DNA from 2 places in the Halomonas sp. DP8Y7-3 genome. Region 2 is predicted to be linked to the other one. Evidence: predicted binding sites of a transcription regulator. Region 2 holds the regulator's gene; the other holds the start of a gene.
The links. The regulator sigma-54, encoded in region 2, starts transcription at its own class of promoters, with help from an activator protein. The targets are predictions, from matches to a motif close to TGGCACNNNNNTTGCTNT.
Positions count from the first base shown of each region.

Region 1: glnL (nitrogen regulation protein NR(II)) is a predicted target of sigma-54. The motif match lies at 1,548-1,565, and genes of this name have one in related genera.

Region 1 is NZ_JAHVIO010000004.1:41,571-45,102, reverse strand. It holds gene glnA (glutamate--ammonia ligase) at 1-445, shown strand, start outside; gene KUV86_RS05395 (hypothetical protein) at 596-1,282, shown strand; gene glnL (nitrogen regulation protein NR(II)) at 1,679-2,728, shown strand; gene ntrC (nitrogen regulation protein NR(I)) at 2,721-3,532, shown strand, end outside.
Region 2 is NZ_JAHVIO010000014.1:331,004-334,535, forward strand. It holds gene lptA (lipopolysaccharide transport periplasmic protein LptA) at 35-565, shown strand; gene lptB (LPS export ABC transporter ATP-binding protein) at 565-1,290, shown strand; gene KUV86_RS16035 (RNA polymerase factor sigma-54) at 1,485-2,897, shown strand; gene hpf (ribosome hibernation-promoting factor, HPF/YfiA family) at 3,078-3,386, shown strand; gene ptsN (PTS IIA-like nitrogen regulatory protein PtsN) at 3,393-3,532, shown strand, end outside.

The DNA.
Region 1 (3,532 bases), on a different contig from region 2:
TCTGGTGCCGGGCTTCGAAGCACCGGTCATGCTGGCCTACAGTGCCCGTAACCGCTCTGCGTCGATCCGTATTCCGTACACCGCCAGCCCCAAGGGCAAGCGTGTCGAGGCGCGTTTCCCTGACCCGACCGCCAACCCCTACCTGTGCTTCGCGGCCATGCTGATGGCGGGTATCGATGGCATCAAGAACAAGATCCATCCTGGCGATGCCATGGACAAGAACCTCTACGACCTGCCGCCGGAAGAAGGCAAGTCCATTCCGACCGTGGCGGAAAGCCTCGACCAGGCGCTGGCGGCTCTCGACGAAGACCGCAGCTTCCTGACCGAAGGTGGTGTCTTCACCGACGACATGATCGATGCCTACATCGAGCTCAAGAACGAAGACGTGGAGCGCCTGCGCATGACCACGCACCCGATCGAGTTCGACATGTACTACAGCTGCTGATCCAGCGACGACGACACCCCGTCGTATATCGGCCCCGCCTTGAGCGGGGCCGATTTTTTTGGCCTGGCCTTGCCCTCGAGCAAGCGATGCCCTTGGCCTGGCAGGACAGGCATCGCATGCTTGCCAGGACACCCCCAGCAAGGAGCCACCGTGAAGCTACCACCGCGCTGCCGGCAGGCCATGTCGCCACAGCCGTCGGGCCGCCTACCGGCTCGGCGATGCCGGTTGGAGCTGATGTGGCGGGGGTGGATATGGCGGGAGCGGATATGGCTTTGGCGAGTACCGAGAGGCCTGCTGCTGACGATACTGCTGCTGTATGGCACCCAGGGGAGTGCCGCCGATGCCCTCTATCGTCGCGTTGAACATCATGGCGGCGTCACCTATAGCGATCGGCCGCTGGAAGGTGGAGAGCGCTTCGTGCCAGGGGCGCTCTCCCATGTGCCGAGTGCTCCTCTGCCCCCGGCACTGTCCCAGCTGCCGGGGGATATCAGCGCTGCTGCGCCGGGCTACCTGGCACGGGAGGTACTGGCCATTGCCCGTCCGGCATCTGGCAGCGTGCTGCCCAGCGGCGCTGGCGGCAGCCTCGAGGTCGCGGCGGCCGTCAGCCCGCCTCTTGACGCCGGTTATGTGCTGGGGCTTGAGGTCGATGGCGTGCTGGTGACGACGGGGGATTCTCCACTGACCCTGACTCAGCTCGAGCGGGGAGAGCACCGCATCGTCCTGGTCGTGATCGACCCTGATCGCAAGGTTCGCCAGCGCAGCGACGCTGTCGTGCTGCACGTGCAGCGAGCCCGCGTTGCGGTGCCCGCGACTTCCCGCCATGGGCCGTCATCGTAGATAGCGAATGCTCCCTGTCTCCCTTGTTCCCGTTCCCCCCGGTCCCCCTGTCCCCCTGGCAGCTCAGACATCTGGCCAGAGTCACGTCGGTCCCGGGTGGCGCGCTGGCGTGGCCCCAATCCCATTCGGCATAAGCCCTAAACCAGTGCAGTGCACCAGCTTGGTGCAGTAGCATGTCCATGGGGAGGAGTGTCCAGGCTCCCCCGTGGGACGACAGCGGGTACACGGCGCACCACGGTGGTCATCGTCTGGGTGAAAGCGAGTCTGGCCCGCTTCTTGCTTGCATTAAGGAAGTGCACTCGCTGACGACGCCTGCTTCGGGATGGCGCCTTCAGCGCCTCGCAGGGGGTGCACCTCACGCTCGGCTGAACGACTTCATCTGCTCAGGATACGCTCATGGCGTCAGGCATCATCGAACACCTCACCACGGCGGTTGTACTGCTTGATGAGGACTTGCGTCCAACGTGGATGAATCCCGCAGCGGAAGCCCTGCTGGCTGTCAGCGCTGCCCGAGTGATCGGCGTACCGCTGGGAGATTGGGTCGGCGGAGAAGACGATATCGCCGACGTGCTGGCGCGTGCCAGAGACGGTTTGCACCCCTATACCCAGCGTGAGGCGCGGCTGACCCTCGGCGGTGGCGAACCCTTGACGGTGGACTACACGGTGACGCCGTTGTCCCGGGATAGCCTGCTGCTAGAGCTGGAGCCGCGGGACCGGCTGTTGCGGATCTCGCGAGAAGAGGCCCTGCAGTCGCGCCAGGAGACCATGAAGGTGCTGGCGCGAGGGTTGGCTCACGAGGTCAAGAACCCGCTGGGCGGCATACGTGGCGCCGCACAGCTGCTGGAGCGTGACCTCGAGCAGACACCCGCGCTCAAGGAATACACCCGCATCATCATCGAGGAAGTGGATCGACTCAGGGATCTGGTCGATTCCATGCTCGGGCCGAACCGCGTGAGCCGCCGGGAGCCTCTGAACATCCACCGGGTGCTGGAGCGTGTCCGGGCACTGCTGCTGGTAGAGCAGCCCCAGGTCCGCATCGAGCGAGACTACGATCCCAGCCTGCCCGAGCTGATCGGTGACGAAGCACAGCTTATCCAGGCCGTGCTCAATGTTGCGCGCAATGCAGTGCAGGCTCTGGTCGAGTCGGACACCCCAGACCCCGTGATCAGCCTGCGGACCCGGGCCAGACGCCAGTTCACCCTGGGGGCCCAGCGTCATCGCCTGGTCTGCGATGTCAGTGTGATCGACAACGGGCCAGGTATTCCCGACACCCTGCGTGACACCCTGTTCTATCCAATGGTATCCGGACGGGCCGAGGGCAGCGGCCTGGGGCTGTCGATTGCCCAGTCGGTGCTGCATCAGCACGACGGGCTGATCGAATGCGAGTCCGCCCCCGGACACACAGAATTTCGCTTGCTGATTCCCCTGGAGATGAGTCATGACTGATGCCGCTCGTATAATGATCGTCGATGACGATCGCGCCATTCGCTGGGTGCTGGAGCGGGCGCTGGCTCAGCCTGACTTGCAGGTGGAAGCGGTCGAGCGTGCCGATACGATTCTGGATCGTCTGCTCACCTCACCCCCGGATGTTCTGGTCACCGATATTCGTATGCCAGGCATCGATGGACTGGATCTGATGGCAAAGGTGCGTGAGGTGCACCCCGATCTTCCGGTTATCGTCATGACCGCTCACTCCGACCTGGACAGTGCGGTAGCCTCCTATCAGGGAGGCGCCTTCGAGTACCTGCCCAAGCCCTTCGATGTCGATGAGGCGCTTGCCCTGGTGCGCCGAGCGGTCGCCCACGTGCGAGAACGCCAACGGCCCGTCAGCGTTCCCGAAGGCCTGGATGCAGAGATCATTGGTGAAGCGCCGGCCATGCAGGAGGTCTTTCGTGCCATCGGCCGACTCGCCCACTCGCACATCACCGTGCTGATCAACGGCGAGTCAGGGACGGGCAAGGAACGGGTGGCACGCGCCCTGCACCAGCATAGCCCGCGCGCGGGCAATCCCTTTATCGCCCTCAACATGGCCGCCATTCCTCGGGATCTGATCGAATCCGAGCTGTTTGGTCACGAAAAGGGAGCCTTTACCGGTGCCAGTGCCAGTCGCCAGGGGCGCTTCGAACAAGCCAACGGCGGCACCCTGTTTCTCGACGAGATCGGCGACATGCCGTCGGAAACCCAGACTCGGCTGCTGCGGGTGCTGGCCGACGGCGAGTTCTATCGGGTCGGGGGACACACGCCGGTCAA
Region 2 (3,532 bases):
CTCTCAGCCCGAGCTCTAACAAGGAGTCACTTCCATGATGCGTTCCCGTCCCGCGCTACTGCTCGCCCTGGCCCTGGGCCTGACGAGCGTCGCCACCAGCACCGTCACCCTGGCGCTGGAAAGCGACCGCAGCGCCCCCATTCAGGTAGAGGCCGACCAGCTGGACCTGGATGACCGCGCAGGCACAGCGGTGTATACCGGCGATGTGCGTATTCAACAGGGCAGCATGCTCCTGACCGGTGAGCGTGTGGAAATTCAGCGCAACGACCAGGGTCAGCTGTCCCGCGCCACGGCGACTGGCTCCCGCGCCTACCTGGAGCAGCAGCCTTCGCCGGAAGAGCCGGTGGTCAAGGGCTGGGGCAAGAAGGTGGTCTACCATGTTGCCGAGCGCCGCATGGAACTCATCGACCAGGCGGAATTGCACAAGGCCAATGACACCTTCGACGGCGCCTACCTGGAGTACTTTCTGGATCGCCGCGTTGTCCAGGCTCGCTCCAGCGCACAGGGTGTCGACGGCCAGCAGCGCATTCGCATGACCCTCGAGCCGGAAAGCCAAGGAAACTGATGAAGACTCTCCACGCTCGCCATCTGGCCAAGAGCTACAAGAAGCGCCGCGTCGTCCAGGACATCAGCCTGTCCATCGAACAGGGCAGCATTGTGGGCCTGCTGGGCCCCAACGGCGCAGGCAAGACCACCTCCTTCTACATGATCGTCGGACTGGTCAGGGCGGATGCTGGCACCATCAGCATCGACGATGACGACCTGAGCCGCGCGGCCATGCACCAGCGGGCACTGGCGGGTATTGGCTACCTGCCCCAGGAAGCCTCCATCTTCCGCAAGCTGTCCGTAGCCGACAACATCATGGCGATCCTCGAGACCCGCAAGGACCTCGACCGGGAAGGTCGCCAGGCGCGCCTTGAGCAACTGCTCGAAGACTTCCATGTCAGCCACATTCGCGACAACCCGGGCATGAGCCTGTCCGGCGGGGAAAGACGCCGGGTCGAGATCGCCCGAGCCCTGGCCACAGAACCCGCCTTCATTCTGCTCGACGAACCCTTTGCCGGGGTGGATCCGATCTCCGTCGGCGAGATCAAGTCGATCATTCGCCAGCTCAAGGCTCGTGACATCGGCGTCTTGATCACCGACCACAACGTGCGCGAGACGCTGGACATCTGTGACCGCGCCTACATTGTCGGCGACGGCCAGATCATCGCCGAAGGCAGTGCCGAGTCGATCCTTGCCAACCAGCGCGTCAAGGAAGTCTATCTCGGCGAAAACTTTCGCCTTTAACCACTATATTAGCGCTGCCGGGCCGCTATGTAGGCAGGGTCTTCATGGCGCCCGCTCGACCTTGCACTGACGCGCATGCGGGGCACAGCAAGCCCTGCGCGCCACCCCCTGCCCACAAGTTGGCAAGAAGCTTGCATGGTACCTGACCCGCCGTTAGGGTAAGGCTTTTCAGCTCCACGAACGGAAGTCACATCATGGCCCTCAAGGCGTCACTGCAGCTGAAGATCGGCACCCAGCTGACCATGACCCCTCAGCTGCAACAGGCTATTGGCCTGCTCCAGCTTTCCACGCTGGACCTGCGCCAGGAAGTCCAGCAGGCGCTCGAGGCCAACCCGATGCTCGAGCTGGAGGATGAATTCGGCGAGCTGCAGGTCAAGGACAGCAAGGACGACGACTGGGCCGACGAGATCCCCTCCGAGCTAACGGTCGACAGCGACTGGTCCGATACCTATCAGGACCTTGGCACCGCCCCGGCCGGCAGCGCCGAGGCGCCAGACTTCGAGCGCCAGGCCAGCGGGCAATCCCTGCATGGCCACCTTAGCTGGCAGCTGGCCCTGCTGGACCTCAATGATAATGACAGGCGCATCGCAGAGTGCCTGATTGACGCGGTCAACGGCGATGGCTACCTGGTGGGACACCTTGACGATATCGCCCAGGGCCTGGCCGATGACGACGCTGCTGCCCCGCCCCTGCAGGACGTGGCGTCGGTGCTGGCCAGGCTGCAGCAATTCGAACCTACCGGTGTATTTGCCCGAGATTTGCGCGAATGCCTGCAGCTGCAACTGGACAGCCTGCCCCGTGACACCCCCCTTCTGCCCCAGGCGGGAAGACTGGTACGCCAGTTTCTCGAGGCACTGGCCAGCGGTGATCGTCGTCTGCTGAAGCGCCGCCTGAGCCTGACCGAAGAGCAGCTGGATGATGTCATCGAACTGATCCGTGGCCTCGACCCTAGGCCTGGCAGCCAGTACGGCGACAGCGACAACGACTATGTCATTCCCGATCTGGTGGTCCGCCACACCGAAGAAGGCTGGCGCGTCGAGCTGAACCCTGAGGCGATGCCACGCCTGCGCATTCAACCCGACTATGCGGCCTTGATCCGACGGGCCGACAAGAGCCAGGACAACCAGTTTCTGAAGGACCATCTGCAGGAGGCGCGCTGGCTGATCAAGAGCCTGGCAAGCCGCAACGACACCCTGTTGAGGGTCGGACGCGAAATCATGGAGCGGCAGCTCGACTTCCTCGAGCAGGGTGAAGCCGCCATGAAACCACTGGTGTTGGCAGACATTGCGGCCAAGGTCGAGATGCACGAATCGACCATCTCCCGGGTGACGACCCAGAAATTCGTGCATACGCCACGGGGAGTGTTCGAGCTCAAGTATTTCTTTTCCAGCCAGGTGGGTCAGGATGGGGATGCCCATTCCAGCACTGCCATACGCGCCATGATCAAGTCGCTGATCCAGCAGGAGCCGCCTCGCAAACCGCTGTCTGACAGCAAATTGGTGGAGCTGCTCGCCGAAGACGGTGTCAACGTCGCCCGACGCACCGTCGCCAAGTATCGAGAAGCGATGAATATTCCCTCTTCAAGCGAGCGCAAGCGCCTGCGCTGAGCCCGGTCAGATGGCTCGAGACAGGCGGCGAGCAGAGCGCGTAGCGCAGTTACATGAAAAGCGCAAGCGCTTGAAATATCGCACGACATCTGCGTCTTAATGCGTAGAAGCAGGGGGGTTTGCAGGATCGGAAAAAGGGTTACAATCGAGCAACCACCCGCAAGAGCAAGGAGCCTTGTCATGCAAGTCAACATTACCGGCCACCACGTCGAATTGACCGATCCCCTGCGTGACTACGTACAAGAGAAGCTCGCCCGTGTGGAGCGCCACTACGACAACATCACCAATGTGCAGGTCACCCTCTCGGTGGAGAAGGAGCGCCAACAGGCTGCCTGTACGCTTCACGCTGCCGGTGCAGACCTGCATGCAGAAGCCCAGGACGGCGACATGTACGCCGCCATCGACGCCCTTGCCGACAAGCTGGACCGCCAGCTCGTCAAGCACAAGGAAAAATCCCAAGCCCGCGCCCAAGGCGCCGGAATTCGCTGACCTCTCATGACATTGGATGCCATTCTCCCCCCCGAGCGCACGCTATTTGACGTCCCGGGGGGCAGCAAGAAGAGGGTGCTGGAATTTTTCAGCACCTTCATTGCGCAGAACACACCAAGCCTGGATAGCCAGGAAGTCTTCAGTCG